One region of the Streptomyces sp. NPDC002092 genome, then DNA from elsewhere that is predicted to be linked to it. Evidence: riboswitches for the same ligand, from Rfam matches in the RefSeq annotation. Region 1 holds a riboswitch; each other region holds the start of a gene.
What was found. A riboswitch is a leader RNA that binds a small molecule or an ion and turns the genes downstream of it on or off. The one in region 1 is predicted to bind cyclic di-AMP.

Region 1 (10,315 bases):
CTTCGGAGCACTGAGCCCCCGCACCGGGCGGGGGCTCGTGCCACCGGGCCGCTTCACCGCCCGCCGCAGCGAGGCCGCTCCCAAGCCATCACGAGCGCCCCGCCCAGCACGGTTTCAGGCGACCATCAGGCAGCCCTCAGGCCACCGAAGCGATCCGCATCTTGATGTCGTCCGGCGACAGCGCGCCCTTCGCCGTGACGTGGTCCCCGGACGACTCGCCGCGCAGCCGGCGGCCGATCCACGGCACCAGGTACTCGCGCGCCCAGTGCACGTCGTCCCGTCGCACCTCGAGGGTGCCGCGCGGCGGGAGCGGTGGCCAGGGCTGATCGGGGTCGGCCGGCACCTCGAGACCGAGGACCTGCCCGGCGCGCAGCGCCACGCGCGTGTGCCCGTCGGGTGAGAGGTGGAGGCGGTCGCCGTCCCACGCCCTGCGGTCCTGGACGGTCTTCAGGGACCACAGGTCCAGGACGGGACAGCCGTACCGGTCGGCGATGGCCCGGACATGTCCGTTGTAGGTGGCGATCTTGCCGCGCAGGTGCTTGAGCACGGGAACGCCACGGGTGTCGAAGCCGGTGGTCACCATGACCGTGCCGGCGACTTCGGTGAGCTTGGCCACCGCCCGCTCGAAGCGCTCGGCGACCTCGTCGGGGTCGGTGCCGGGACGGATGATGTCGTTGCCGCCCGCACAGAAGGAGACCAGGTCCGGCGCCAGTTCGACGGCCTGCGGTACCTGGTCCTCCACGATCTGGTCGAGCAGTTTGCCGCGCACGGCGAGGTTCGTGTACCTGAAGTCGCCCTCGGGTCGCCGGTCCGCGAGAAGTACCGCGAACCGGTCGGCCCAGCCGACGAACGCCCCGTCGGGGCCGGGGTCGCCGACGCCCTCGGTGAAGCTGTCCCCCACCGCAACGTACGACCCGATCACTGATCTGCTGTCACTCTTCGAATCGTCTGCCACATCGACCATGATTCACCTTCGAATGTGACCTACGCGACCGTAGGAAGGGGTTGACGCGCGGTGAGATAAGCCACTTCTAAAGTGTTCGCCAAGCCTGGAATAACCCTCCGACCAGGGATGTTGAGGCGTCAGCGATATTGTGGGGCGAGCCGCCGGACCCTGAAGTCGGCGATCCGGAAATGGCTCCATGTGGTCCGGAAGGCGAAGTGCCCCCTTGTGTACGGCTGCTGGTCCATGTAGTCGAAGACGAGCCGCCCGTTGTTCCACCAGCGGACCGTCGAGCCGTCGGAGACGATACGGACGCGGTTGGGTTCGTTCGCGACCAGGAGCGGCTCCGTGTAGTCGTAGATCAGCGGACGGACACCGGGTTCCCCGACATAACGGCGCAGCCGGGTCGTGGTGTTCGTGTTGGCGCCGTAGCCCACGTAATACGTCTTGAGGTGGTCGTACTCGGCCAGTGCCCCGCCGCGGTGGGTGGCGAAGAGGTCGTCCGGAGAGCGGACGTCGGTGGCGTTCCAGAAGTTGTTGAGGTCGGACACGCGGTCGTTCGCGCCGCCTTCCGAGACGGGCGTCGCCGTGTACTCGATGACGTACGACCCTTCGAGTCGCTGTCTGAACCAGACCGTGGCCCCGGCGGGTACGTCGACATCCAGCACCCCTCGGGAGGCGGTGACGGTGCCGCCCTGCTCCAGTTCGACGACCCACTTGCCGAGGCCGTGGCGGAAGTCGTCGCAGGCCATGAGGCGGCCGCGGGGCGAGGCACTGGCGGCGGTTGCGGGGGCGAGGGCGGCCAGGGCGGCGCCGGCGGCCAGCGCTCCGAATGCTCTACGGGTGCTCGTCACGGGAGGCGGCTCCTTGGTGTGGGGTGAGGGGTGGGTCCGAGAAGGGTGAGCAGGTGGCCGGCCACTTTGCGGGGGCCCTGGACACTGGGGTGGAGGGTGCCGTCGAAGTCCCTGTCCGCCGCGGACAGTCAGTCAGTGGTGTCGACGAAATCGGTGCGCAAGCCGACCAGTTCACCGACCACGGCGGCAATGTCGTCGGCGTGAGCTCCGTTGAATCGGCAGAGCCGTACGCGCTGTCGTTGGTGCACAGGTTCACGAGATCACATCGGCCTGACGGTGCGTCGATCGACGCCGGGCACGGGAACCTCCGTAGGCCTCGGAAGGCAAGGGTGGGGAAAGCGCTTTCATCGCTCCGGAGATCACTGTGCCCCGCCCCTCCCCCGACTGTCGACACCCATGCAGTCCCCGCCACAAGAACGCAACACGGCGAACGTGCACACAGCCGGACACACCGAAGGCCGGACCCGGGGATCGGGGTCCGGCCTTCGGCGGCGTGTCAGGCAGGTGGTTCCGAGGGGGTCAGCCGACGCCGACGCCCTTCGAGCGGAGGTAGGCGACCGGGTCCACGTCGGAGCCGTAGTCGGGCGTGGTGCGGATCTCGAAGTGCAGGTGCGGGCCGGTCACATTGCCGGTCGCGCCGGAGAGGCCGAGCTGCTGGCCCTCGGCCACGGTCTGGCCGGCGGAGACGGAGATCTGGGACATATGGCCGTACTGGGCGTAGTAGCCGTCGGCGAGCCTGACGACGACCTGGTTGCCGTAGGCGCCGCCCCAGCCCGCGGAGACGACGGTGCCCGCGCCGACTGACTTGATGGAGGTGCCGGTCGGGACGACGAAGTCGACGCCGGTGTGGTAACCGCTGGACCACATGCTGCCGGCCACGTGGTACCCGGTGCCGATGGTGCCGCCGATCACCGGGAGGGTGAAGCCGGTCGGGGCGGACTCGGAGGCCTTGGTGGCAGTCGCCTTGGCCGCCGACGAGGACGTCTTCGAGGCGGACGAGGGCGACGACGCGGTGGTGTCCTTCGCGGCCTTCCGGCCGATCGTCAGCTTCAGGCCCGGGTGGATCAGCGACGGGTCGTCGCCGACGGCCCGGCGGTTGTCCGAGTAGAGCCTGTGCCAGCCGCCGGCGACATGCTGCTCGTCGGCGATCTTCGAGAGGTAGTCGCCGGTCCGCACCGAATAGGTCCGCACGCCCGCATTGCCGGCGACGCTCTTGTGGGCCGCCTTCTTCTCGGCGACCGGAAGGGACTGGACGGCCTTATTCGAAACCGTCTGGGAAGCGGACTGAGTGGTGGCGGCATGGGCGCCGGTGGCCCCGATGAGCGGGAGAGCGAGTGCGGCGCCACCGGTTCCGGCGACGGCGATGGAGCGAGTGAAGCGCTGGGGCTTCGGACGGCGGTGCTTACCCTTCGCGGGCATGACGAATTCCTCTCCGGCGCCTGCGAGGTGAGCTGTCGGGTTCGGGCTGGAGATGCCCGGCCGCGCATGCGACGCGGCTTTACCCCTAGCCGTTCCGGAGACCGGAACAGGCAGTTGTACCTGTGGGTCCCCCGCTCCTGCCGTTCACGGGTGAGTTCTGCGGGCACCGGGCGGCGGCAGGATTGGGCGTCCGTCCGGATTGGTGGCGAACGTAAGCGACCAGGACGCAAAGGAACAAGTGCCGGTTCCCCGAGAATGCATTTCTATTGATCCCTTGAGAGAAAACCCGGTGACCCTGCGTGAATTCCCGGGTGATCGTCTCCGTCAAACGTCCTTGTAAAGCACCTGAATTACGTGGACATGACGCGCCACGCACCGTCACGGATATGACGCTCCTCACGTGCCCCTGCTCCAGGATCCCCTATTCGGGAGCGAGTTGGAATGAAGAGGCAGAAGAAGCGCCAATCCGGACAGAAGGCTCAGATGCGCCGCAGACGGAAAACTGCCGCGTCGAGGTCACCGCGCAATCCGGTACGCAGTCCGTGATGCAGCAATACGGCACCACTGTGGATTTCGCCTGTTTCAGGGCATTCATACGAGGCTGTCGAGTCGAGGCCCCGCAGTCGCAGCGCCGGTACGGGCTCGCCATGGCTCTGCGCCTGGAGCCAGGCCAGGACGACCGCCTCGTCCCCGCGCACGTACTGCACCGCACTCAGCCCACCCCGCGGCGGCCGCAGCCGGTAGAGGTCGCCGTGCTGCACCAGCGGCCGGATCTCCTTGTAGAGGGCCACCCATTCACCGGCCTCGGCGAGCTCCTCCTCGGTCCACCGGGTGAGGTCGCCGCCGACCCCGAGCACGCCGGCCATGGAGCTCACGAACCGGAAGCGCAGCGAGCTGACCCGGCCGTTGAGCTGGGTGTTCGGGCTGTCGGTGACCCAGGCGGCCATCACCCGCGCTGGATGGATCTGGCTGAAGCCGTGCTGGATGGCGAGCCGGTCGAGCGGGTCGGTGTTATCGGAGGTCCACACCTGGTCCGTACGGCTCATGATCCCGAGGTCGATGCGGCCGCCGCCGCCCGAGCAGGACTCGAAGGCGACATTCGGGTGGGCCGCCCGCAGCCGGTCCAGCAGGGCGTACAGAGCACGGACATGATCGACCCAGAGGCGCTGCGGGTAGGGCTCCCCGGGCCAGCCCGCGTCGGTGAAGCAGCGGTTGAAGTCCCACTTCACATAGTCGACCGGGGCGCTGGAGAGGAGTGCGTCGAGCTGCTCCCAGAGGTATTCCTGGACGTCTTCCCGGGCCAGGTTCAATACGAGCTGGTTGCGGAACTCCGTCCGCTTTCGTCCCGGTTGGAACTGCACCCAGTCGGGGTGGGCACGGTAGAGGTCGCTGTCCGGGTTGACCATCTCGGGCTCGACCCAGATGCCGAACTGCATGCCGAGGGCGTGCACGTAGTCCGCGAGGGGTTTGAGGCCGTTCGGGAAGCGGTCCCGGTTGACCGTCCAGTCGCCGAGTCCGGCGCGGTCGCTGGTGCGCTTGCCGAACCAGCCGTCGTCGACCACGAACAGCTCGACGCCGATCGCCGCGGCCCGCCGCGCGAGGGCGCCCTGCTGCTCCTCGGAGATGTCGAACTCGGTGGCCTCCCAGGAGTTGAACAGCACCGGCCGGTCCTGGTCGGCGTCCGGGATGACGTATGCGCGCTGATAGGCGTGCCAGGCGCGGCTCGCGCCGCCGAAGCCGCCGTCGCTCCAGAGACCGGCGAAGACAGGGGTGGTGTACGACTCCCCCGGTTCCAGGCGCAGCAGCCCGGAGTCGTCGTAGCCGGGGCCGCCGGTGATCTGCACGCGCGCGTCCGGGAGTTGCGCCACCGCGATCCGCCAGGAACCCGACCAGCCCAGAGCGCAGCCGTAGACCTCGCCGTGTTCCTCGGTGGCGTCGGTGTCGAGGGCGACCCAGGGCAGGTGCTGGTGTCCGGTGTGGCCGCGGCGGCTGCCGATGATCTTCTCACCGTAGGTGAGAGGCGAGGCGGTCAGCCGGGACTCGGCGGCCCAGCGGCCGTGCAGTTGGGACAGCCGCCACTCCTGGCGATCGGGCAGCGTCCAGGTCGCGGAGTCGGCCCGCAGCAGTTCCAGGGCGGGCCCCTCGTTGTCGAGGGTCACCCAGCGTTCCACGACGTCGTGCCGCATCCGGTAGTGCAGCGTGATCGCGAGCCCACCGTCCCGGAAGCCCAGCCGGAGGTGATCGCCCTCCGTCTCGTACTGCTCGAAGCGCCACTCGGTGCCGCGCCGTTCGTCGCCGCGCACGGACAGGGCGGGCCGGACGAACCGGGGGCCGCCCTCGACCGGGTACTCCTCGCGCCCGTCGAGCGGGGACTCGAAGGGCCGGTAGTCGGGCAGCGGGCGGACGGCGAGCGCCTCGGCGTCGGCGAGCGCGATCCGGGGGCCCCAGTGCAGGTGCAGCAGTTCGTCGTCCTCGGTGAGGTGGACGGCGTAACTGCTGGCCGGCCCCGAGAGGAGCCATGTACGGCCGTTGTCTGCGATCTCCAGCATCAAGCCCTCACACATTCGAACAGGTGCGACCAATCGGCAACATCATCAAGGCACGTGAGGCCTGGTCGCAACGCCTGTGGACAACTCATTGCCTCAGGAATCCATGTCGTATCGTCGGGAGAGCGCCCGACGACGAGCCGCGCCGGTCGGGCGGACTGGGAGGAGCCCCCGTGACGCAGCAGATCCCGTCGACCGAACCCGAGCTGGCCGGAGTCCGCAACTTCCGTGATGTGGGAGGACTTCGGACCGTGGACGGACGGCGGGTGCGCTACGGGGTGCTGTTCCGCAGCGGCCACCTCGCGCACGCGACCGAGGAGGACGCCGAGTTCCTGTCCTCCCTGGGACTGCACACGATCTTCGACTTCCGCAATGCGGCGGACCAGAAGCTGGAGGGCCCGGACGTCGAGCTTCCGGGAGTGCGCAATGTGAACCTCCCCCTGACGGACCCGGCGGACGGCGCCGGGTTCTGGAAGATGGTCAGGGAGGGCGAGATCGAGCAGCTGCGCGAGCTCCTCGGCGACGGCAAGGCGGCGAACCGCATGATCGTCTCCTACCGCACGATCATCAAGGAGCGCACCGCCGAGCACGCACGCGTGCTGCGTTCACTCGCCGAGGACAGTGTGCCCACCCTGATGCACTGCGCGGCGGGCAAGGACCGTGCGGGCCTGTCGATAGCCGTGACACTGCTCGCGCTGGGCGTCGAGCGTGAGGCGATCGTCGCGGACTACCTGGAGTCGAACGCCAAGCACCGCCGCTACAAGGTGCACCGCAGCAGCAACTCCGCCGCGGCCTACTCCCCCGAGGTGATGGAGCTGCTCAGCCCCCTGTTCGAGGCGCGCGCCGAGTATCTGGCGGCGGCCTTCGAGACGATCGAGGGGACGTGGGGCGACGTCGACACCTATCTGGAGCAGGGCCTCGGGCTCACCCCGGAGCTCCGCGGACTGCTGCGCGAGCGGCTGCTCGACTGATCACGTGGGCCGTTCCGCTATTTCGCCCCCACTTCGAACAGCAGGTAGATGAAGGCCGCGAAGAGGTGCCCCACCGCGATGTAGATGATCAGGCGCACCCACAGGGCGCGGGGGAACTTCTCCTCCATGTTGCTGTTGCTCATGGCATCTCTCCGGTGATCGGGCCCAGGCACAGCGTGGCCGTCGGGCTCTGCAGCAGGGTGTGGACGAACAGGAGCTCCACGCCGTCGGGATCCTGGGCGGCGAGCCGGTGCGGGGTCAGCGAGTCGAAGTGCGCGCTGTCGCCGGGAGCGAGCAGGTGCGTGGTGTCCCCGAGGCGCAGCCGCAGCCGCCCCTTGAGGACGTACAGCCACTCCTCGCCGGGGTGCACCCGTACGATGTCGCCCTGCGAGCCGTGCGGTACGTGGACCCGCAGGGCCTGCATGCCGCGGCCGGGCGCGCCGGCCTGGAAGTAGGTCCAGCCGCCTGCGGCGGTCGGTTCCATGTCGGCGGCGCGCACCACGGCGTCCCGGTCGGCGACCGTCTCGCCGAGCAGTTCGGACACCGTCGTACCGTAGATACGGGCGAGGGCCAGCAGCATCGGCAGCGACGGCTGGCGCTGCCCGGTCTCCAGCCGGGAAAGGTGTGCCGCCGACAGTCCGGCGGCACGCGCCGCGGCCTCCAGCGTGAGGGAGGCACGGCGGCGCAGCGCGCGCAGCTGGGGTGCCACAGCGGGAAGCTCCGCTTCGGCTTCCTGAGAGCTCATGCCCTCCATTCAGCCGGAGCTTTGCCTGTGCGGCAAATTTCTTGCCTCACAGGCAAGATGCGGCCTACCGGTTGGCGACCGCCTGCTTCACCAGCGTCTTGCCGAAGTCCCACATCAGGCCGCCGCCGCTGTGCGCGTCATCCATGACGGCGGTGAAGGCGTCGACGAACCGGTCCACGTCCTGCTCACCGATGGTCAGCGGCGGGATCAGCTTGATCACCTCCAGGTGGTCGCCGGAGACCTGGGTGAGGATCCTGTGCCGCTGCAGCAGCGGCACCACGACCATCTGCGCGAACAGGCCTTTCCGCGCGGCCTGCAGCATGGTCCAACGACTGCGCAGCTTCAGCGACTTGGGCCTGCCGAACTCGATGCCGATCATCAGGCCGCGGCCGCGGACGTCCGCGAGCAGCTCGTACTTGTCGATCAGCGCAGTGAGCCGGGATTTCAGCTGCTCGCCGGTCACGCGCGCATGGGCGACGACCTGCTCGTTCTCCATGACGGACAGCACGGCGAGGCCGGCCGCCATGGCCTGGGCATTGGACCCGAAGCTCGCCGAGTGGACCAGCACCCGGTCCATCGACGAGTACACCTTCTTGAAGATCCAGTCCTTGCCGAGGGTGGCGCCGACGGGCACATAACCGCCGGAGAGCGCCTTGGCCACGCACACCAGGTCCGGCTCGACGCCCTCCTCGTGCTGGTGGGCGTAGAAGTCCCCGGTCCTGCCCAGGCCCGTCTGCACCTCGTCGGCGATGAGCAGCGCCTTGTGCTTGTGCAGCAGTTCCTGCGCGGCCCGCAGATAGCCGGGCGGGGCCTCGTGCACGCCCTTGCCCTGGATCGGTTCGACGATCAGGGCGGCGACGTCGCCCTTCTTCAGTTCCCGTGCCAGGGCGTCGAGATCACCGAGCGGTACGGCCGTGTCGGGCAGCAGCGGGGCGAAGCCCTCGCGGAAGCCGTCCTCGCCGTTGACCGAAAGGGAGCCGGTGGTCAGGCCGTGGAAGGCATGGTCGCAGTACAGGATCCTCGGCTTCCCGGTGGCGTACCGGGCGAACTTCAGCGCGGTCTCCACCGCCTCCGTACCGCTGTTGCCGAAGAACACCCGGTCCAGGTGTGGGCTGTAGGCAAGCAGCTTCTCGGCCAGCAGCCCGGGCAGCGGCTGGCAGTCGAAGCGGGTGAGGTCGGCGAGGGAGGCGTCGAGGACGTCGTGCAGCGCCTTGCGGACGACGGGGTGGTGGCGGCCCAGGCCCATCACCCCGAACCCGGCGAGCATGTCCAGGTAGTCGTTGCCGTCCGCGTCCCAGAAGTGGGCGCCCTCGCCGCGCTCGTAGACCTTGTCGAAGCCGATGGTGTGCAGCATGCGCGGGAGCTGGTGGTTCAGGTACTTCCCGTGCAGCTCGTAGCGTTCGGCTCCGCGCTCGGCCAGGAGTGCGCCGAGGTCGAACTCCTTGGTCATTCAGCCTTCTCCTTGACTGTGCCGTCCAGCTGTTCCTTGACGGCCAGGGTGTCCTCGGCCTCCTTGACGGCGAGGCTCGCGCTGATCCGTCCGGCCACCTCGACCGGCGTGAGGCCGATGTCGGCCAGCACCTCCCCGCGCTTGGCGTGCGCGAGGAACTGCTCCGGGATGCCGAACCGCCGTACGGGGACGTCGACGTCGGCGTCACCGAGCGCCAGCGCGACCGCGGCTCCCACCCCGCTCGCGCGGCTGTTGTCCTCGACCACGGCCACCAGCCGGTGCTCGGCGGCGAGCCCCGGGAGCGACGGGTCGACGGGCTTGACCCAGCGCGGGTCGACGACGGTGCACGAGATGCCGCGCGCCTCCAGCAGCTCGGCGGCCTGCAGGCACACGGGTGCCATCACGCCGACGGCGACCAGCAGCACATCGGGGGTGTCCGGGCCGCGATGCAGGACGTCGAGACCGCCCACCCGGTCGATCGCCGGGATCTCGGGCCCCACCGACTCCTTCGGGAAGCGGACCAGCGTCGGCGCGTCGTCGACGGCGACGGCCTCCCGCAGCTGCGCCCGCAGCTGGTCGGCGTCGCGTGGCGCGGCGATCCTGAGCCCCGGCACGACCTGGAGGATCGACATGTCCCACATGCCGTTGTGGGAGGGCCCGTCGACGCCGGTGACACCGGCCCGGTCGAGCACGAACGTCACCCCGCAGCGGTGCAGCGCCACGTCCATCAGCAGCTGGTCGAAGGCACGGTTGAGGAAGGTGGCGTAGACGGCGACGACGGGGTGGAGCCCGCCGGTCGCCAGGCCGGCCGCGGACACGGCCGCATGCTGCTCGGCGATGCCGACGTCCCACACCCGGTCGGGGAAGCGGGCGGCGAACTTGCCGAGCCCCACCGGGTGCAGCATGGCCGCCGTGATCGCCACGACGTCCTCCCGCTCCTCGCCGATCGCGACGATCTCGTCGCCGAACACCGAGGTCCAGGAAGGCCCGTTGGAGGGGGCGAGGGGCTCGCAGGTGAGCGGGTCCATCACACCGACGGTGTGGAAGTGGTCCTCCTCGTGCGCGATCGCGGGCTCGTAGCCGCGGCCCTTCTCCGTCAGGCAGTGGATGAGGACCGGTCCGTGGAAGCGCTTGGCGCGCCGCAGCGCGGACTCGACGGCCCCGATGTCGTGTCCGTCGATCGGGCCGACGTACTTCAGGCCCAGGTCCTCGAACATGCCCTGCGGGGCGAATGCGTCCTTGAAGCCCTTCTTGGCGCCGTGCAGCGATTCGTAGATGGTGTTGCCGACGACCGGCGTGCGCAGCAGCACGTCCTTGCCCCAGGCGAGCACCTTCTCGTAGCCGTCGGTGGTGCGCAGGGTGGCCAGGTGGTTGGCGAGGCCTCCGA
Region 2 (10,315 bases), on a different contig from region 1:
TCGTAGTGGTGGCTGATGGCGCGCCGGTCGCTGCGCTTGGTGTGCAGATGGTTGCGGGCCCTGCGGACCTCCTCGCGGGGCGGGGCCGGTGGCAGCGGGAGCCCGGCGACCTTCACCAGGCCGCGGGCTGCGGCGCGCACCTCGGGGTCGCGCACCATCTGCAACAGGCTCCTGGCGTCCTCCCCGCGCTCCCACACGAGCTCCGACATCAGATCGAGGGCGGCGTAGAGGTCCCCCTCGATGTCCAGGTCCCCGGCGACCCAGGCACGGGCCAGCCCCAGCTCCCCCGGCTTGAACAGCAGCCGCCGTACCGCCCGCCGGTTCCGCACGACCAGCGCCGGTGCGCCCGGCGGCCCCGCCTGCGAACCGTCCCAGGCGCGGATGCGCACCGGGAGCGGAACCCCCAGCAACTGTTCGACGAGGCTCTTCAGCCGCGGGGCAGCGTCGGCCATGGTGCACACCTCCGTGACAACGATCCCGGAATGTCCAACACCACGTATAAACAAAAAAGGGGGTGCTGCGCAGTCCCCCGTTGGCGTTTGTCTTTCAGGGGGGTCTGCGGCACAGCCCCCAGGTACGCCGAAGGGCCCCCTGCACCACGGATGGCAGGGGGCCCTTCGATTCGTTCAGCGACCGCAGCCGGTCAGGAGGCCTTGGCCTCGGTCTTCTCCTTGGGCGCGGCGGCGACCGGGGCCGGCTTGGCGGCCTCGTAGAACTCCTCGCGAGGATGCTCCATCGCGCCGAGGGAGACGACCTCGCGCTTGAGGAACATGCCGAGGGTCCAGTCGGCGAACACGCGGACCTTGCGGTTCCAGGTCGGCATGGCCAGACCGTGGTAGCCGCGGTGCATGTACCAGGCGAGACGGCCCTTGAGCTTGATCTTCATCTTGCCCATGACGATCATCGCGACGCCCTTGTGCAGGCCGAGGCCCGCGACGGCGCCCTTGTTGCCGTGGCTGTAGTCCTTCTGCGGGAAGCCCCGCATACCGGAGATCACGTTGTCGCCGAGGACCTTGGCCTGGCGCAGCGCGTGCTGGGCGTTCGGCGGGCACCAGGCGTTCTCGTTGCCCGCCTTGCGGCCGACGAGGTCCGGGACCTGCGCGTTGTCGCCGGCGGCCCAGATGTAGTCGGTGCCCTGGACCTGGAGGGTCGGGGCGCAGTCGACGTGACCGCGGGGGCCGAGCGGCAGGCCGTAGCGGGACAGGACCGGGTTCGGCTTGACGCCGGCGGTCCACACGATGGTGTTGGAGTCGACCTCGAGGCCGTTCTTCAGCACGACGTGGCCGTCGACGCAGGAGTCCATCGAGGTGGAGAGGTAGATCTCCACACCGCGGCTCTCCAGGTGCTCCTTGCCGTAGGCGCCCAGCTTGGGGCCGACCTCGGGGAGGATCTTGTCGGCGGCGTCGACGAGGATGAAGCGCATGTCCTCGCGGGACACGTTCTTGTAGTACTTGGCCGCGTCGCGGGCCAGGTCCTCGACCTCACCGATGGTCTCGGCGCCGGCGAAGCCACCGCCGACGAAGACGAAGGTGAGCGCCTTGCGGCGGATCTCCTCGTCGTTCGTGGAGTCGGCCTTGTCGAGCTGCTCGAGGACGTGGTTGCGCAGGCCGATGGCCTCCTCGATGCCCTTCATGCCGATGCCCTGCTCGGCGAGGCCGGGGATCGGGAAGGTGCGGGAGACCGCGCCGAGCGCGATCACCAGGTAGTCGAAGGGCAGCTCGTACGCCTCGCCGACCAGCGGCGAGATCGTGGCGACCTTGCGGTCCTGGTCGATGGTGGTGACCCGGCCGGTGAGAACCTCCGCCTTCGGCAGCACGCGTCGCAGCGGGACGACGACGTGGCGCGGGGAGATGTTGCCGGCGGCGGCTTCGGGGAGGAAGGGCTGGTAGGTCATGTACGACCGGGGGTCGACGACCGTGACGGTCGCCTCGCCGTAGCGCATCTTCTTGAGGATGCGCCGAGCTGCGTACAGGCCTACGTACCCACCGCCTACTACGAGGATCCTGGGACGCTCCGTGGTGCTCATGCCATCGAGTATCCACCTGCCCCAGGGGGGTCGCTCGTGCGCCCCTTCACAAGCTCTTGCAGGGGGTGTGTTATCCTCCGCGACTCGCTGTCGCGGGGCAGGTGGCGGCGAGGCCTCCGCGGGGCGGTACGTCCCGTTGTCAATGCCGCGTGAGCTGCCTCTCCGCGTCATCGGAGGCGGGGTGAGCCCTCCGTGACACCCCCTCGTGAGCGCCCTCCAGGGAAGCTTCCCACACCCCTTCTGAACACGTTCAAGGGCCTGTTGGGCCCCCGGAAGGCCCAACCGGGCCCTTTTCGTGCTTCCACGGGGCGGAATTCCTTGTGAAGAACTTCACGAACTTTCCTGGCGGCGTGTCGCCAAGGGGCCCCGAAAGGCCCCCTGAACACGCTCATACGCTATCCGACCTGCTCGTCCGAGAGCTACCCATCGGTAACAATCGAGACCTACGCCACGGCCCGACAGGCGGGGGCGGAAAGCCGTCTCCATGACTTCTCCAACAGAGACCACGAGTCCTTCACACCGCTATAAGCTCCCGCTGCAACGCACCACAAGGGGGAGGAACTCCTATGCGCGCACGTCTTGCTGCCTCGGCGATCACCGTCGCCCTCGCCGGCGTCCTCATCAGCGCACCGACCGCTTCCGCGGCCACGCTGCCGGCCACCAACACGGCCCACCACTGCGTCAGCCACACCACCGGCGTGTGCGGCTGGACCCACCACCAGCATCCGAGGGACAAGTACGAGACGGCGAAGTGCAAGGACGCCACCCTGTCCTACTCGCGCCACTCGCAGGGCACCTGTTCGCACCACCACGGCGTCCGGTACTGGTTCAAGTAGTCCGCGGCAGCCGGATCGTCAGACGCCTTCCGCCACCTTGAAGGCGATCCCGTCGAGGATGTCGTGCTCGCTGACCACGACCTCCTCGGCGCCGATCCGCTCCATGATCGACAGCAGTACGAGGGCGCCCGCGGCGATCACGTCGACCCGCCCGGGGTGCATGGAGGGGACGGCCGCGCGCTCGGCATGGGTCGAGTGCAGCAGCCACTCGGTGATCTCGCGGACCTCGGCGAGGGAGATCCGGGAGTGGTGGATGCGCTCCGAGTCGTACTCGGGCAGTTCCTGAGCGATCGCCGACACGGTCGTCACCGACCCGGCGAGGCCGACCAGCGTGCGCGCCTCGCGCAGCGGGACCGTCTCCTCGGCGAGGTCGAGGGCCCGCTCGATGTCGGCCCGCATGGCCGCGATCTGCTCCTCGCCGGGCGGGTCGGTGACGGCGCCGGCCCGGACGAGATGCCGCTCGGTCATCCGCACGCACCCGACGTCGACGGAGCGCGCCGCGCGCACCCGGTCGTCGCCCACGACGAACTCGGTCGAGCCGCCGCCGATGTCGACCACCAGATAGGGGCGGTCGAGGTCGTCACGCCCCTTCAGTTCCTTGGTCGCCCCGGTGAAGGAGAACTCGGCCTCCTGCTCGCCTGAGATGACCTCGGGCTCGACACCCAGGATGTCCACGACGCCCCGTACGAACTCGTCGCGGTTGGAGGCATCCCGGGAGGCCGACGTGGCCACGAACCGCACCTTGGCGGCGCCCAGGTCACGGATCACCTCCGCATACTCCCGGCAGGCCGCGAACGTCCGCTCCAGCGCCTCGGGGGCCAGCCGCCCGGTCCGGTCCACGTCCTGACCGAGCCGCACGATCGTCATGCGCCGGTCGAGCTCCAGCAGTTCACCGGTGGCGGGGTTGACGTCCGCGACGAGGAGGCGGATGGAGTTCGTACCGCAGTCGACGGCGGCGACCCGGCTGAAGCCCTCGGGAACCATCGGCTTGGACGCGAAGAAGCCGCTGCGGATCGCGGTGGGGTCGGTGCTCTCGCCCTGCGCCTCGCCGGGGAGCTCGTCCGCCGGGTCGGGGGCCTGAAGCGGCTGCACGCACGGCCCCTTGAGCCACCACTCCGGCAGCATCGCGATCGCCTCGTCGCCCAGCGGGTTGACGCCCGGGCCCGCGGCCAGCGAGTGGCCCACCAGTACGTGCAGGCACTTCACCCGGTCGGGCATGCCGCCCGCGCTCGGGAAGCCCTCCAGGACCTCGATGGCGTCACGGCGCGCGATGTAGTCCTCGTGCGCGGCGCGGTAGGCGGCGGCCAGCTCCGGGTCCGTCCGGAGCCGCTCCGTCATCTCCTTCATGACGCCGTTCGCCTCCAGCGTGCCGATCGCCGATGCGGCGCGGGGGCACGTCAGGTAGTACGTCGTCGGGAAGGGCGTGCCGTCCGGCAGGCGGGGGGCCGTCTCCACGACGTCCGGCCGGCCGCAGGGGCAGCGGTGCGCGATGGCGCGCAGCCCGCGCGGCGGCCGCCCGAGCTGCTGCTTGAAGGCCTCGACATCGGCGTCGGTGGGCTCGGTGCGCGGGGTGGGCGGCGGGGGCGTATCCATGCCTGTGCTGAATTCCTCTGTCGGTTCACTGGGCGGAGGCGTCGGACTTGTCGACCCCGTCCCAGACGTTCGTGTACCAGGGGCGGTGGCCCGCGCCCTGCTCGAAGCGCGACTGCTTGGCCGTGCTCGGGTCGATCACGACGTAACTGGTCTCCCCGGGCAGCACATAGTGCAGCCGCAGCCGGATCTGCTGCTCGGCGTACTCGTCGTCCTGCCAGCGCGCCTTCAGGTCGCGCAGCTGCTCGACCCGCGCCCTGGCCTGCTCCCTCTGCCGCTGGAGATCGGCGATCTGGGAGCGCTGGGAGACGTACTGCCTTATGGGGTACGCCAGCGCCACCACCATCGAGCACAGCACCAGGGCGAGCAGCGCCGCCCGGCCGGTCAGCCGCGACCGGCGGGCCTGCCGCTTGGTCTGGGAGCGGTAGACCCGGGCCGCCGTCTGCTCGCCGAGCAGCCTGATCCTGGTCGCGGTGGAGAACCGGTCCCGGTCCTTCACGGCCATGTCCCCGCCTCCCGTCACACGTGCGTACGTCCCCGCACACGGTACGGGACCGGTACGGGGACGTACGTACGACTGGCTAAGGCTTGACCCCGTAAGGGTCAGCCCCTGGAGCTGGTCAGCCCTTGAAGCGCGGGAACGCGCTGCGGCCCGCGTACTCCGCCGCGTCGTCGAGGATCTCCTCGATGCGCAGCAGCTGGTTGTACTTGGCGACGCGGTCCGAGCGGGCCGGGGCGCCGGTCTTGATCTGGCCGCAGTTCACCGCGACGGCGAGGTCGGCGATGGTGACGTCCTCGGTCTCGCCGGAGCGGTGGGACATCATGCACTTGAAGCCGTTGCGCTGGGCCATCTCGACGGCGTCCAGGGTCTCGGTCAGCGAGCCGATCTGGTTCACCTTGACGAGCAGGGCGTTGGCGGTGCCCTCCTCGATGCCGCGGGCCAGGCGCTCCGGGTTGGTGACGAACAGGTCGTCGCCGACGATCTGGACCTTGTCGCCCAGCTTGTCGGTGATGACCTTCCAGCCGGCCCAGTCGTCCTCGAACAGCGGGTCCTCGATGGAGACGAGCGGGTAGGCCGCCACGAGCTCCTCGTAGTACTCGGTCATCTCGGCGGCCGAGCGGGACTTGCCCTCGAACTCGTACGTGCCGTCCTTGTAGAACTCGGACGCGGCGACGTCGAGCGCGAGCGCGATCTGCTCGCCGGGGACGTAGCCGGCCTGCTTGATGGCCTCGATGATGAGGTCGAGCGCGGCGCGGTTGGACTCCAGGTTCGGGGCGAAGCCGCCCTCGTCGCCGAGGCCGGTGGACAGGCCCTTGGTCTTCAGCACCTTCTTGAGGGTGTGGTAGACCTCGGCGCCCCAGCGCAGGGCCTCGGAGAAGGACTCCGCGCCGATCGGGGCGATCATGAACTCCTGGATGTCCACGTTGGAGTCGGCGTGCGAGCCGCCGTTCAGGATGTTCATCATCGGCACCGGCAGCAGGTGCGCGTTCGGGCCGCCCAGGTAGCGGAAGAGCGGGAGGTCGCTGGCCTCGGAGGCGGCGTGCGCGACGGCGAGGGAGACGCCGAGGATGGCGTTGGCGCCGAGGGAGCCCTTGTTGTCGGTGGCGTCCAGGTCGAACATGGCCTGGTCGATCAGGCGCTGCTCGGTGGCGTCGTAGCCGACCAGCTCCGGGCCGATCTGCTCGATGACGGCGAGGACGGCCTTCTCGACACCCTTGCCCTGGTAGCGGTTGGGGTCACCGTCGCGGAGCTCGATGGCCTCGAAGGCGCCCGTGGAGGCGCCGGACGGAACGGCGGCACGACCCGTGCTGCCGTCGTCGAGGCCGACCTCGACCTCGACCGTGGGGTTGCCTCGGGAGTCCAGGATTTCCCGGGCTACGACGACGTCGATGGACGGCACGAGCATCTCCTTCTTGGATGTGACACGGCTACGGCAGTAGCGCGGTGGCTCTGCGGGATGAGCCTAACCGCCTGAGGCCGATCGGCCACGCTGCCGACCACCTCTTGGGCAGAACCGAGAGTAAATTGTTTCCGAACGGAACAAAGAGGGGGTGCAAAAAAGAACCCCGCTCCGGTGCGTACGGGGGAACACGCACCGGAGCGGGGAGCCGTGGGGGACGGGGGTGACCCTAGCCCTGCATCACTTCAGGTGCAGCTGCTGGCCGGGGTAGATGAGGTTGGCGTCCTCGACGATGTCCTTGTTCAGCTTGAACAGCTTCTGCCAGCCGCCCTTGACGCCGTGCTTCTCGGCGATCGAGCTGAGGGTGTCGCCCTTGACGACCTTGTACTCGCCGTCGCCCTTCTTGACCTTCTTGCCGGTCGGGGTGGTGACGGTCTTCGTGCTCTTCTGGGTCTTCGTGCTCTCGGTCTTCGCGGCCGGGCGCTCGGCGGAGCGGGAGGCGGCCTGCGAGTCGCTGGAGCGGTTGGTGGACGGAGCGCTGCCGTTGTAGGCGGCACCGGACAGGCCCGTGCCGCAGACCGGCCAGGCGCCCTTGCCCTGCGCGGCGAGGACCTTCTCGGCGACGGCTATCTGCTGCGCCTTGGAGGCCTGGTTGGCCTGCGGGGCGTAGGCGGTGCCGCCGTACGCGGCCCAGGTGGAGGCGGAGAACTGCAGGCCGCCGTAGTAGCCGTTCCCGGTGTTGATGGCCCAGTTGCCGCCGGACTCGCACTGGGCGACCGTGTCCCACTCGGAGGCGGTGGCGGCGGAGGCGTTGCCGGCCGCCATCAGCGGAGCGGCGATGGCGACACCGGTGACGCCGGCCAGCGCGGCGGCGCGGGTGGCCTTGGACGGACGGCGGTGCTTGCCCTTACCGGAAAACAGCATGGTTCGATCCCCTCACCGACGCCTGCGAGGTGAGCTGTCGGGTTCGGGCCGGTTGAGTTGCCCGGCCGTGCTCTCACGAGACACGGCTACACCCCTAGCCGCCCGTCAACTGCCCGGGCAGGCACCTACCTTGGGTCCCCCGCTCCTGCCTACGGCGCTTTACGCGACGACTGTTCCCGTACGGCCGCTGGCAGGATTCGGCGTTGCGGCAGCCGGGGCTCGTGTTGACGAGCGGTGACGACGGTAGACACGCGATCCGTCGAATTTCAAAGACGATCAGGGCTTCTGAGACTCATCCCACACTTTCACCAATCCGGACATTCGGTGGCGAAGTGTGACGTGAACTCCCGTTGTTTTTCGCCCTATTCGGCACCGAGTTTCAGGGTCTGACCGGCGAAGATGTGATTCGGGTCGGTGCCGATGGCGTTCTTGTTCTCGGCGTAGAGCGCACGCCACCCGCCGTCCAGGCCAAGGGAGTCGGCGATGGAGGCGAGGGTGTCACCGGCGTGGACGGTGTACGTGTCGTGCGTGCCGCCGTCAGCCTTGGTCTTGTCGGCGGTCTTGTCGGCCGTCTCATCGGCGCCGGCGCCACGGTGGCGGCCGGTGCCGGTCGTGCCGGTGTCGACGAGGGTCCAAGTGGACGCCGGGGGCTCGATATTGTCCGAGTAGTCCCCCTTCGCCTTGCCTGTCGACGAGCTGTCGGCACTCTGTGGGTCGCCCGTGGCCTTCTTGGACGGAGAGGTGGACGGCGAGGCGGATGTGCCGGATTCGGTGGAGTTGTCCGTCGCACTCACGGAGGCCGAAGGGGAGGCGCTGGAGGTCGAGCCGGAGGACGAATCAGACGAAGAGGACCCATCGGAAGCGCTGCCCGAGGAGTTGGACAGACCGGTCGAGTCGGATGCCCCGGATGAATCGGACGAACCGGAACCACCGCCCAGCACGCCGGTGTCGATGGCGGCCGAGCCCGAGTCCTTGGTGAGCCCGGAGGTCAGTCCACAGGTGTGGAAGGCGCCGACGCCCTGGTCGTCCAGGAGCTTCTCGGCGACGGCTATCTGCTGGTTGCGGCTGGCGAGGTCGGCCCTGGGGGCATAGTCGAGGCCGCCGTACTTCTCCCAGTTCTCCTGGGTCAACTTGAGCCCGCCGTAGAAGCCGTTGCCGCTGTTCTCGCTCCAGGAGCCGCCCGTCTCGCACTGCGCGACCTTGTCCCACGTGGTGCCGTCGGCAGCGCTGGCGCCGCCCGCGGCGAAGAGCGGGATCGCGATGGCGGAGCCTGTCACTCCGGCCGCGACGAGGATGGCCGGAGCCTGACGGGGGCGACGGTGTCGACCGTTCCCGGAGAGCATGCGGAGGCCTTTCGCGAGACAGCAATGACCGCGCGGCGCATGACACCGACAGGCGTTCGATACCGCCGCGCTGGTCCGTGAACGTAGCCGGTGCCGATCACTTGTCACAAGTTAATGCCGCGTAGATCACGTGAAGATCACAGACTTGAACGCGCGTCATCTTTGGCCCGTTCACTGCGGCGGCCCCTCCACCGGCGGGCTCCGGATACGGTCGTCCTGTGAACGTCCCGAACACCGCTCCCGAACTCTTCACCTGGGAATTCGCCGGTGACCCGTATCCGGCCTACGCCTGGCTGCGCGAGCACTCCCCCGTCCACTGGACGAAACTTCCCAGCGGGGTCGAGGCCTGGCTGGTGACCCGCTATGCCGACGCACGTCAGGCGCTCGCGGACGGGCGGCTCTCGAAGAACCCCGAGCATCACGCCGAGGACGCGCAGGGCAAGAGCAGGACCGGTATTCCGGGTGAGCGCAGCGCCAATCTCATGACGCATCTGCTCAATATCGACCCGCCGGACCACACCCGGCTGCGCCGCCTCGTCTCCAAGGCGTTCACCCCCCGGCGGGTGGCCGAATTCGCGCCGCGGGTGCAGGAGTTGACGGACGACCTGATCGACCGGTTCGCGCCGCACGGCGAGGCCGATCTGATCCACGACTTCGCGTTCCCCCTCCCCATCTATGCGATCTGCGATCTGCTCGGTGTGCCGCGCGAGGACCAGGACGACTTCCGCGACTGGGCGGGGATGATGATCCGGCACGGCGGAGGCCCGCGCGGCGGCGTCGCCCGCTCCGTGAAGAAGATCCGCGGCTATCTCGCCGAACTCATCCACCGCAAGCGGGGCGACCTCGGCGAGGACCTGATCTCGGGCCTCATCCGCGCCTCCGACCACGGCGAGCACCTCACCGAGAACGAGGCCGCCGCGATGTGCTTCGTGCTTCTCTTCGCCGGCTTCGAGACCACCATCAACCTGATCGGCAACGGGACCTATGCACTGTTGCGCAGTCCCGGGCAGCGGCAGCGGCTCCAGGAGTCGATCGAGCGCGGCGAGAGCGCACTGCTCGACACCGGTATAGAGGAACTGCTCCGCTACGACGGTCCGGTGGAACTCGCCACCTGGCGCTTCGCCACCGAGCCGCTGACCATCGGCGGGCAGCGCATCGCCACCGGCGACCCCGTCCTGGTCGTCCTGGCCGCGGCCGACCGCGACCCGGCCCGCTTCTCGGAGCCCGACACGCTCGATCTCTCCCGCCGGGACAACCAGCACCTCGGATACGGCCACGGCATCCACTACTGTCTGGGCGCCCCCCTGGCCCGTCTCGAAGGCCGCACCGCCCTGGAGACGCTGCTGCGCCGGCTGCCCGATCTCGAGCTCGCCGCCGACCCCGCCGAACTGCGCTGGCGGGGCGGGCTCATCATGCGCGGGCTACGAGACCTGCCCGTGCGCTTCACCGCCGCCTGACCCGCTCCCGCCCTCCGTCTCCTTGATCGCGTCCCGGTAGGCCCGGGCGGCCGCCCGCAGCGCGGCCTCCGGGTCCACGCCCGCCGCCTCGGCGCGCACCGCCAGCGCGAGCAACTCGTACCCGACGCCCTCGGCTTGGGGCAGCGGAACCTCCAGGCCGGCCGTCCGCACCCGCGAAGCCAGCTTCGCCGCGAGGGCCAGGCCCGGCTGGCCCAGCGGTATGCCCTCCGTCACCGAG
Region 3 (10,315 bases), on a different contig from region 1:
CTGCGCCCACCCGCGCCGCCCCTGGGGGTACCTCCTAGGCCCCAAAAGCGTCCGTCCCGCCGCTGGGCGCCGCGCTGGACGGGACCGTGGAGGTGTCCAGCCCGGTCGGCGGGCCGACGGTGATCGACGTACTGCTGCCGTGCGTGTGGTGAACGGCGGCTGCCCGGCACCCCGCGGTCATCGGCCCGAGCCGGCCCGGATCAGCCCGCGCTCAGCTCCGCCAGCGGCAGCGTGTGCTGGGTCTGGAGGACCTTCGCGCGCAGGTAGCGGACATTGTGGGCGGTGGTGAAGACGCCCGTGGGGACGCGGTCCTGGACGTCGATGCCCAGATCGCGGAGCTGACCGGCCTTGTCGGGGTTGTTGGACAGCAGGTCCAGGCTGCCGATGCCCAGGGCTTCCAGCATCTGCGCGGCCGCCGTGTAGTCACGGTCGTCCTCGGGCAGCCCCAGGGCCGCGTTCGCCTCGTAGGTGTCGAGGCCCTGGTCCTGGAGGGCGTAGGCGTCCAGCTTGTTGTAGAGGCCGATGCCGCGGCCCTCCTGGCGCAGGTAGAGCAGTACGCCGCCGCGGTCCGCGATCCGCTCGACCGCCTCGCGCAGCTGCGGACCGCAGTCGCAGCGGGCCGAGCCGAACACGTCACCGGTCAGGCACTCGGAATGCAGGCGGACCAGGGGCGTTGTACCGGGAGCCGGGTCGCCCAGGACGACGGCGACGTGCTCCTGGCCGTCGGTCAGGCCGTGGAAGGTGACCAGTTCGGCGTCGACGCTGTAGCCGTCCTGGAAGCGCAGCGGCACCCGGACGCGGGAGCGCGGGGTGGCGGCGGGGAAGTCGGGCATGCGGGTCTCCGGGGTCGTCCATATCTGCTTCAGTTTTGAAGCAGCTGCATGGTCCGGAACCCTACCCCATGCTTTAAATTTGAAGCAACAGCTTTTCGGGACGGTTCAGATTTCCGGCCGCCTCAGGAACACGGACCGGAGGAGCGGCGGCGCCAGGGGACCTCTTCCGAGGTGGGGCGCTCCTCCTCCCGCTCCAGTGCCTGCACCACTCCCGAGAAGATCTCCTCCAGCTGCTCCACCTGCTGCGGGGTCAGCTGGTCGAAGAGCAGCGAACGCACGGTCTCCACATGTCCGGGCGCCGTCCGCTCCAGCACGGCCATCCCCTCGTCGGTGAGCAGGGCGAAGCTGCTGCGCTTGTCCCACTGGCAGTCCTCGCGCCGGATCAGACCGTCCTTCTCCAGCCGGGTGACGGCATACGTCAGCCGGCTGCGTGTGATCTTCGCCCGCTCGGCGAGATCGGTCATGCGCAGCCTGCCGTCCGGCGCCTCGGAGAGGTTGGCCAGGATGGAGTAGTACAGATGCGGCATGCCGGCGTCCTGCTGGAGCTGCCGGTCGATGGCGTCCTCCAGGAGGTGCGTCGCCGCGATGTACGCGCGCCAGGCGCGCTGCTCCTTCTCCGTGAGCCAGCGAGTCGTCATACGTCCAGTGTAGGTTTGTTTCAAACTTTAACCAAGACTGTCCGCCGCCGAGAGTGAGCGCGTCCGATGCCGTTCCCGTACGTCCTGCTGTCCGCCGCCGTCTCCCTCGACGGCTACCTCGACGACACCGGCCCCGAGCGCCTGCTGCTCTCCAGCCCGGCGGACTTCGACCGCGTGGACGAGGTCCGAGCCTCCGTGGACGCGATCCTCATCGGCGCCGGCACGATCCGCGCCGACAACCCGCGCCTGCTGGTCAACTCGCCCGAGCGCCGTGCCGCCCGCATGGCCGCCGGACAGCCCGAGTACCCCCTCAAGGTCACCGTCAGCGGCTCCGGCGACCTGGATCCGGACGCCAATTTCTGGCACACGGGCGGCGAGAAGCTCGTCTGCACGACCGACAAGGGCGCCGAGCGCGCCCGCGCCCTGGGCCTCGCCGCCGACGTCGTACCGCTCGGCCCCGACCTCGACTGGCGCCGCCTCCTGGAGCATCTGCACGAGGTACGCGGCGTGCGGCGCCTGATGGTCGAGGGCGGCGGCACGATCCACACCCAGCTCCTCCAGCAGGGCCTCGCCGACGAACTCCAGCTCGTCCTGGCCCCCCTCTTCGTGGGCGACCCGGACGCCCCCCGCCTCTTCGGCCCCGGCGCCTACCAGCCCGGACGCCTGCGCCTGACGGAAACCCGCCGGATCGAGGACGTCGTCCTCATGCGCTACGAGCCCACGGCCCCCGGCACCGGCCCGCTCCCCACCGCCGCCGACCGCCGCTGGCTGGCCCTCGCCTGCGACCTCGCGGCGCTGTGCCCGCCCTCGGGCACGGCCTTCAGCGTCGGCGCGGTGATCGTCGCCGCCGACGGCACGGAACTCGCCCGCGGCCACTCCCGCGAGGGCGACGACCCGGTCGTCCACGCCGAGGAGGCGGCCCTCGCCAAGCTGGACCCGGCCGACCCGAGGCTGGCGTCGGCAACGGTCTACAGCAGCCTGGAACCCTGCGCCCACCGCGCCTCCCGCCCCAAGCCCTGCGCACGGCTGATCCTCGACGCGGGGGTACGCCGGGTGGTCACGGCCTGGCGCGAGCCGGACACCTTCGTGACAGGGGCGGACGGGAGCGGGCTGCTGGCGGGGCGGGGGGTCGAGGTGGTCGTACTGGAGGAGTTTGCCGGGCGGGCGAAGGCGCCGAACGAACATTTGTTGCGGTGACTGTGTCGGGGGATGCTTCAGCGCCGTACCGCACCTTTCAGCCTGTCCGGCGTTTGAGGACGAGGCCGTTCAGGCCGACAGCGGCGGTGCTCGGGGCGGCAGCCCCCAGCACCGCCCGCGCACAACCCCCCGCACCGGCCGATCGGCCCAACAGATCCTGCGCCCGACCTCCGGAAGGGCGACCCTGACCGTACCGGCCGGAGGCGATCGCGGAGGTAGTGCCAGTGAGGTCAGTTCCCAGACGTGCGGCGGCAGTTCTCCTCGTCCTCCTGCTGACGGCGCTCGTCGCCTCCTGCGGCACCGACCCCGGCACCCGCACCATGGCGAGGGCGCTGCCCCCGGGCGCACCGTTCACCCACCCCGGTGTCCTCGTCAGCCAGGCCCAGCTGGACGTCGTACGCAAGAACGTCATCGCGGGCAAGCAGCCCTGGCTGCAGGCGTTCCTCGACATGCGGGACAGCAAGTACGGGTCGTACAAGTACACGGCCCAGCCGACCGCGGTCGTCAACTGCCCCTGGGGCGGCAAGGGCGCGAAGGGCTGTCTTGAGGAGCGGCAGGACGCCATCGCCGCCTACACGCAGGCGCTCCTGTACAGCGTCACCGGCGAGCGGCAGCACGCCCTCAAGGCCCGGGAGATCATGGACGCCTGGTCGGCGCAGCTGAAGCGGCACACGGCGCAGGACGCCCAGCTGCAGTCCTCCTGGGCCGGGTCGACCTGGGCGCGGGCCGCGGAGATCATCCGGTACGCACCGGGCGCCGGCTGGCCCGCCGACCGCGTACGGCGGTTCACGGCCATGCTGCGCACCGCCTACCTCCCCGAGGTCACCAGGGACCTTCCCGACTACAACGGCAACTGGGACCTCGCGATGACCGACGCCGCCATCGGGATCGCCGTCTTCACCGACGACCACAAGACCTTCGACACCGCCGTCAAACGCTTCCGCGGCCTGGTGCCCGACTACTTCTATCTGCGCAAGGACGGCAAGATCCCGCTCACCCCGGCCGGCTCCGACGCCAACACCGTGCAGAAGCTGGAGACGTACTGGTTCAAGGAGACGAAGTTCGAGGACGGCATCGCGCAGGAGACCTGCCGCAACTTCAAGCACGTCGGCTACTCCCTCGCCGCCACCGCGCACATCGCCGAGACCGCCTGGCACCAGGGTGTCGACCTGTACGGCGACGTCAAGGACCGGCTGAAGGCGGCCCTCGACTTCCACGCCCGCTACGAGATGGGGGCCAAGCCTCCGCGGTGGCTGTGCGGCGGCAGGGTCGTCGGGAACATGGGCCCCGACCTGGAGGTCGCCCTCAACCACCTGGAGAACCGGCTCGGCACCCCCGTCCCGGCCGCCCACAAGCTGGTCGAGCAGACCCGCCCGGCCGGCACCGACGACCTCTTCGTCTCCTGGGAGACCCTCACCCACGCGGACAACCCGGCCGCCTGACGGAGGCCCTGCGGACCCCCGAAAAACGCAGGTGAACGGGAGCGGAGACAAACCCTGGCGCAGACAGCCCCGCGGATGGCGTATGCTGGTTACACAACGACGCGGGGTGGAGCAGCTCGGTAGCTCGCTGGGCTCATAACCCAGAGGTCGCAGGTTCAAATCCTGTCCCCGCTACTCAAGGCTCAGGGCCGGAGTCCAGTCACTGGACTCCGGCCCTGAGTGTTTCCCCCGGTCGGGGGCCTGAGTGTGCTCCCCCGGTCGGACCATCCGGCTCGCCCCGCGCCGCCGCACCGGGAAACCTGGAGTGGTGGAGCAGGAGGGGCCGATCTCATACGCACGCACCTTCGTGCGGCTGCTCCCGGCGCTGCTGATCGTCGGCGGGACCTTCTACGACTACCTCACCCCGTCGCGGTTCACGGCCGGCCCCCTCTTCACCGCCGCGCCCCTGGTCGCCGCCCCGCTCTACTCACGCCGCGGCACGGTCCTCACCGGCCTCGCGACCGTCCTCGTCGTCACCGCGATCCACGCCCAGGTGGGCATCCTCCTCCAGGTGGAGGCGATCACCGAGCTGGCCACCATCGCGACGGTCTCCGTCCTGGCCGTCCTCATCAACCTCCTCGTCCGCCGCAGCCGCGAGGAGCTCGCCTCGCAGCGCGAGATCGCCGAGGCCGCCCAGCGCGCGGTGCTGCCCGAACCCGCCGAGCAGATCGGAGGGTTCGCGATCGCGGCACGGTACGAGGCCGCGCAGGCGGACGCGTCCATCGGCGGCGACCTGTACGCCGTGCAGGACAGCCCGCACGGCGTACGGCTGGTCGTGGGTGACGTGCGCGGAAAGGGGATGGGGGCGGTGGCCGCCGTGGCCGTCGTCATCGGGGCGTTCCGGGAGGCCGCCGAGCAGGAGGCCACGCTGGAGGCGGTCGCGCAGCGGCTGGACCGGGCGCTGGCGCGCGAGGCGGCGCGGCGCGAGGGCATCGAGTTGTTCGAGGGGTTCACCACCGCCGTGCTCGCCGAACTCCCGCACGGCGAGGGCGTCGTCCGTATCGTCACCCGCGGCCACCCGCCCCCGCTGCTGCTGTGCCCCGACGGCACGGTGCACACCCTGCACGCCCGCGAGCCCGCGCTGCCGCTCGGCATGGCCGACTTCGGGAGCCGGCCCGACCGAGCGGAGGAGATCGCGTTCGGCAGCGGGGCCACGCTGCTGCTGTACACCGACGGGCTGTCCGAGGCGCGGGACGAGAAGGGGCGGTTCTTCGAACCCGCGGACCGGCTTGCCGGCCGGGTCTTCCACGAGCCCGCCGCGCTGCTCGTCACCCTCGCGCGGGAGGTGCGCAGATACGCCGGCGAGGCCATGGCGGACGACATGGCGCTGCTCGCCGTACGACGGCCCTGAGGTTCCTGAGGCGCGGTCAACTCGCCCGTTTTTCACCGTTCATGCGCCGTCTGTCCAGGTCAGAAAGGTTAATGATCAAGCGGAACACCTTGGAAACGACACCCCGGGTCTATTAACGTTCGATAACGCAGCGCGGTCGTCCCAGCCGTCACAAGAGGCGGCTCCGTGCGCACGCGCCGAATCCCGCAAGGGAACCGGGGAACCACCACCCTGGGGTGAATCGCGCCGACACCGCCGTGGCAGCACGGCAGGTATACGCGCGTAGGAGACCTTCCTGCTCCGAACCCGTCAGCTAACCCGGTAGGCGAGAAGGAAGGAAAGGAGCACGCCCACGTGGCGTCCAACCCGCCTGCCCCACAAGCCCCGTTCGTGCCAAGCACCGAACCCTTCGGATTCGCCGGCCGACGCACCGACGAGGGCCCCTGGGAGGAGTGGAATCCCACCGAGGACTCCATCGCCCCCATCCGCGGCCGGCACCGCGTCGCCAAGCAGCGCGGCGGGGGACTCGCCCGCAGCTCCACGGTCCTGGGCGTCGGCGTCATAGCCGCCGTCGGCGCGGGCGGCATGGCCAGCGCCAACACCGGCAAGCCGCCGGTGTCGATCTCCATGCCCGATCTCGCCTCCGTGAGCCATGTGTTCGGCGGCGGCTCCGACGCCCCCAAGGGCTCCGCGACCGCGCTCAGCGATGTCGCCACCACCTCCGTCGGCACCGCACAGGGCGCCAGGGGTGCCGGTGAGGCGCTGCGCGACCGGATCATGGCGCAGGCCGCGTCGCAGCAGGTCCAGATCGACAGCAAGAGCCAGGCGGCCGGCGAGGCGGCCCTCGCGAAGCAGATCGACGACGCCGCGGCCAAGGCCGAGCAGGACGCCGCGGCCAAGGCCGCCGCCGCGAAGGAGAAGGCGGAGGCGGCGGCCAAGCAGGCAGCCGAGGACGCGAAGCTCGCGGAGCTGGCCAAGCAGTACACGCTGCCGGTCGTCTCCTACACGATCACCGGCACCTTCGGTCAGGCCGGCTCCATGTGGTCCTCCGGCTACCACACGGGCCTCGACTTCGCCGCCCCCACGGGCACGCTCATCAAGGCCATCCACTCCGGCACCATCACGCAGGCCGGCTGGGCGGGCGCGTACGGCTACCGCACGATCCTCACCCTCGACGACGGTACGGAGCTCTGGTTCTGCCACCAGTCGTCGATCAGCGTCAGCGTCGGCCAGAAGGTCAGCACGGGTGACGTCATCGGCCGCGTCGGCGCCACCGGCAACGTGACCGGCCCGCACTGCCACCTCGAGGTTCACCCCGGCGGCCAGGCCACCGGCATCGACCCGATGCCGTGGCTGCGCAGCAAGGGCCTCAACCCCTGACACCCGTACGCTCTCCGTCCGTACCCGGAGTGCCGTAGTCCGCTTGTTTACGGGATTTTTGCGCCCGCCGCGGAAGACCGGCCCCCGGGGCGGGCGTTGACGTAGACCATGACTTCTCCTTCTCTGCGCAAGCTCGGCTCCTCCGGCCTCGAGGTCTTCCCGCTCTCCCTGGGCGGCAACGTCTTCGGCTGGACCGCCGACGAGCCCACCTCCTTCGCCGTGCTCGACGCCTATGCGGCCGCCGGCGGCAACTTCGTCGACACCGCCGACTCCTACTCGGCCTGGGTCGACGGCAACCAGGGCGGCGAGTCCGAGACGATCATCGGCAAGTGGGTGAAGGCGCGCGGGAACCGCGACGACGTGGTCATCGCGACCAAGGTCAGCCAGCACCCCGACTTCCAGGGCCTGTCCGCCGCCAACATCAAGGCCGCCGCCGAGGCCTCGCTGCGCCGCCTCGACACCGACCACATCGACGTCTACTACACCCACTTCGACAAGCCCGAGGTGCCGGTCGAGGAGATCATCGGCGCGCTCGACGAGCTGGTGAAGGCGGGCAAGGTCCGGCACATCGCCGCGTCCAACATCTCCGCCGACCGGCTGCGCGCCTCCCTGGAGTTCTCCGACCGCGAGGGCCTGGCCAAGTACGTGGCCCTGCAGCCGCACTACAACTTGGTCTCGCGCGACACGTACGAGGGCGAGCTGCAGGACGTGGCGGCACGCTACGGCCTCGCGGCCGTCCCCTACTTCTCCCTCGCCTCCGGCTTCCTCACCGGCAAGTACCGCCCGGGCGCGAAGGTCGACAGCCCGCGCGCGGGCGGCGCGGCCAAGCACCTGGAGTCCGAGCGCGGGCAGCGGGTCCTGACCGCCCTCGACGAGATCGCCCAGGCCCATGACGCCCCGGTCGCCACGGTCGCCCTGGCCTGGCTCGCCGCCCAGCCGACGGTCGCCGCCCCGATCGCGTCCGCGCGGACGGTCGAGCAGCTCCCGGCGCTGCTGGCGGTGGGCGAACTGACGCTCACCGAGGCCGAGGTCGCCCGCCTGACGGAGGCGTCGGCCTGACCCCCTCGGGTCCTACGACCGGTACGGGTTGTACGCGGGATTCGGCACCGCCGGGTACCCGTACGCCCCGTACACCGGCCAGGGCGGCGGCGCCACCGGCACCGGGGGCGCCGTCATCCGCGCCGCGTGGTCCAGCGCCGGGCGCGCCACCTCGCGGCGGCGCCACAGCTCGTGCAGCAACTCCCGTTCCCTGACGACGAAGTCGGCGCCGGCGCGGCCACGGCGCCCCCGGTGCCGCAGGAAGGCCAGGGAGGTCGCGTACGCCTCGTACCGGGCGACCTCGCGTGCGGCGGGCTTGCCGAGGTGCTGGGCGGCGTGTTCGCGGGCCAGCCGGCGGGCCCGCATCGAACCGAGGGCGTAGGGCTCGGCGGGGGTGAGCCAGCCCGCGACGGCGTAGGCGGGCAGTTCCTCGCGCACGGTGCGCAGTTCGCGCTGGCGGGTCCAGATCACCAGCCAGGTCAGCAGGCCGAACGCGGGCACCATGAAGGCCGCGTACACCGCGAAGAAGCCGTACTCGCCGAAGTTCGAGGAGCCGTTCCAGATCGCGTGCATGCTCATCGCGAGCAGCAGGCCGCAGAGCGGGACGAGGACGCGCCGCAGGTGCTGGCGTTCCGCGGAGAGCGCGGCGACGCCGAAGCCGATGCCGGTGAGGACGGTGAACAGCGGGTGCGCGAACGGGGACATGATGATGCGCACGAAGAACGTCGCCGCGGTGACGGAGGCGATGCCGTGGCCGCCGTTGAGCCGGTCGGTGCCGAAGGCGGTGCCCAGGTAGAGGATGTTCTCGGTGAACGCGAAGCCGGTGGCGGTGACCCCGGCTATCACCACCCCGTCGACGATCCCGGTGAAGTCCCGTCTGCGGAACAGGAACACGAGCAGGACGGCCGCCGCCTTGGAGGACTCCTCGACTATGGGCGCTATGACGGTCGCGCCGAGGGTGTCCGCGCTGGACGGGTCGGCGGTCGCCGTCGCTATCCACTTCGTGGCGAAGCTGTTGGCGACGATCGCTATCAGCGCGGCCGCACAGGCCCCCCAGGCGAAGGCGAACAGCAGATTGCGCCAGGGGCCGGGGGCGACGCGGTCCAGCCAGCGGAACGCCGCCATGAGCAGCGGCACGGGCAGCACGGCCAGCCCGAGCCCCACCAGGAACCCCTCGGTGCCGGTCTGTTCGCGCACCAGGGCGAGGATGACGAGCCCGGAGAGCGCGAGCAGGGTGACGAGCGCGCCATACCGCACCGCTCTGCGCTGCCACCAGTGAGCGTGCCCGAGCGCACCGCCGGCCGGGACGCCGGGGTGTGGCGGATGCGTCGGGTACGGGGGAAAGGTGGCCACGGCATTGACCCTAACGAGCAAGGGCGCCGCCCGCGACGGTACTTCGGATTGCCCGCAGGCCGTGGGGCTTCAGACGCCGGTGTGGGGCTGGTTGTGAGGCTGTACGAGGTGCTGTACGCGACGGAAGAGCAGGTCGTTCACGACATGTCCCTTGTCCAGTCCCTGGCCCTCGAAACGGGTCAGCGGGCGGAAGTCGGGACGGGGCGCGAAACCGCCCTCTGGCTGCGTGTTCTCGAACTCGGGATGCGCCGTCAGCACTTCGAGCATCTGTTCGGCGTACGGTTCCCAGTCGGTCGCGCAGTGCACGATGCCGCCGGGCCTGATCCGGGCCGCGGCGAGGTCGAGGAACTCCGGCTGGATCAGCCGCCGCTTGTGATGCCGCTTCTTCGGCCACGGGTCGGGGAAAAAGACCCGCAGCCCGTCCAGCGAATCCGGGGTGAGCATCTCGCGCAGCAGGATGATCGCGTCCCCGTTGGCCACGCGGACGTTGGACAGCCCGTCGTGGTCGGCGAGGTTGAGCAGATTGCCCTGCCCCGGGGTGTGCACGTCCACGGCGAGAATGTTGGTGTCCGGGTCGGCGGCGGCCATCTGCGCGGTGGCCTCACCCATCCCGAACCCGATCTCCAGCACGACGGGATTGCCGTTCCCGAAGAGCTCGCCGAGATCGAGGGTCCGCTGCCCGTCGACGTCCAGCCCCCACTTCGGCCACAGCCGCTGCAGCGCATCCGCCTGCCCGGCGGTCACCCGGCTCCGCCGCGGCTGAAAACTCCGGATCCGCCGCTCGAAGTGCGACCCGGCGGGATCAGCCCTCGGCCCGTCCGGAAACCGGGGCTCGCCCTTGGCGCGGGTATGCCGGATCGACGCTCCGGGGATGTGCGAGGGGTACTCGCCGGGTGCGGGGGTTTCGTGGGCGTTGAGGGAGTCAGACACAGTGGGGTCGATTTTAAGGGGTGCGGGCAGCTCCCAGCCCGGGTGGCGTCCCTCAGTGCCAGCCGGGGCTTGATCTTTTCAGCCCGTCCGGCGTTTGAGGACGAGGCCCCTTAAGGGCCGAAAGCGGGGGCCTGG

Region 2: linked by a shared signal. The riboswitch ahead of ACWCRD_RS38870 (transglycosylase family protein) and the one ahead of ACWCRD_RS25370 (M23 family metallopeptidase) in region 1 are both predicted to bind cyclic di-AMP.
Region 3: linked by a shared signal. The riboswitch ahead of ACWCRD_RS36990 (M23 family metallopeptidase) and the one ahead of ACWCRD_RS25370 (M23 family metallopeptidase) in region 1 are both predicted to bind cyclic di-AMP.

Annotation. Positions count from the first base shown of each region.
Region 1 is NZ_JBSFDG010000011.1:88,575-98,889, reverse strand. It holds gene ACWCRD_RS25385 (TetR/AcrR family transcriptional regulator) at 1-14, shown strand, start outside; gene ACWCRD_RS25380 (SGNH/GDSL hydrolase family protein) at 137-922, opposite strand; gene ACWCRD_RS25375 (DUF6250 domain-containing protein) at 1,084-1,797, opposite strand; gene ACWCRD_RS25370 (M23 family metallopeptidase) at 2,317-3,216, opposite strand; cyclic di-AMP (ydaO/yuaA leader) riboswitch at 3,221-3,388, opposite strand; gene ACWCRD_RS25365 (alpha-galactosidase) at 3,696-5,765, opposite strand; gene ACWCRD_RS25360 (tyrosine-protein phosphatase) at 5,936-6,733, shown strand; gene ACWCRD_RS25355 (DUF6126 family protein) at 6,751-6,876, opposite strand; gene ACWCRD_RS25350 (helix-turn-helix domain-containing protein) at 6,873-7,478, opposite strand; gene ACWCRD_RS25345 (aspartate aminotransferase family protein) at 7,543-8,928, opposite strand; gene dxs (1-deoxy-D-xylulose-5-phosphate synthase) at 8,925-10,315, opposite strand, start outside.
Region 2 is NZ_JBSFDG010000023.1:100,238-110,552, forward strand. It holds gene ACWCRD_RS38835 (class I SAM-dependent methyltransferase) at 1-452, opposite strand, end outside; gene ACWCRD_RS38840 (NAD(P)/FAD-dependent oxidoreductase) at 644-2,026, opposite strand; gene ACWCRD_RS38845 (DUF3761 domain-containing protein) at 2,593-2,862, shown strand; gene ACWCRD_RS38850 (Ppx/GppA phosphatase family protein) at 2,881-3,846, opposite strand; partial or broken gene ACWCRD_RS38855 (DUF501 domain-containing protein) at 4,006-4,455, opposite strand; gene ACWCRD_RS38860 (FtsB family cell division protein) at 4,481-4,957, opposite strand; gene eno (phosphopyruvate hydratase) at 5,073-6,359, opposite strand; gene ACWCRD_RS38870 (transglycosylase family protein) at 6,594-7,277, opposite strand; cyclic di-AMP (ydaO/yuaA leader) riboswitch at 7,282-7,444, opposite strand; gene ACWCRD_RS38875 (transglycosylase family protein) at 7,640-8,620, opposite strand; gene ACWCRD_RS38880 (cytochrome P450 family protein) at 8,839-10,077, shown strand; gene ACWCRD_RS38885 (nucleoside triphosphate pyrophosphohydrolase) at 10,042-10,315, opposite strand, start outside.
Region 3 is NZ_JBSFDG010000020.1:143,202-153,516, forward strand. It holds gene ACWCRD_RS36960 (GTP cyclohydrolase II) at 201-833, opposite strand; gene ACWCRD_RS36965 (MarR family winged helix-turn-helix transcriptional regulator) at 956-1,471, opposite strand; gene ACWCRD_RS36970 (dihydrofolate reductase family protein) at 1,538-2,668, shown strand; gene ACWCRD_RS36975 (alginate lyase family protein) at 2,887-4,110, shown strand; tRNA gene ACWCRD_RS36980 (tRNA-Met) at 4,211-4,284, shown strand; gene ACWCRD_RS36985 (PP2C family protein-serine/threonine phosphatase) at 4,415-5,500, shown strand; cyclic di-AMP (ydaO/yuaA leader) riboswitch at 5,665-5,821, shown strand; gene ACWCRD_RS36990 (M23 family metallopeptidase) at 5,834-6,859, shown strand; gene ACWCRD_RS36995 (aldo/keto reductase) at 6,968-7,918, shown strand; gene ACWCRD_RS37000 (PrsW family intramembrane metalloprotease) at 7,931-9,250, opposite strand; gene trmB (tRNA (guanosine(46)-N7)-methyltransferase TrmB) at 9,320-10,180, opposite strand.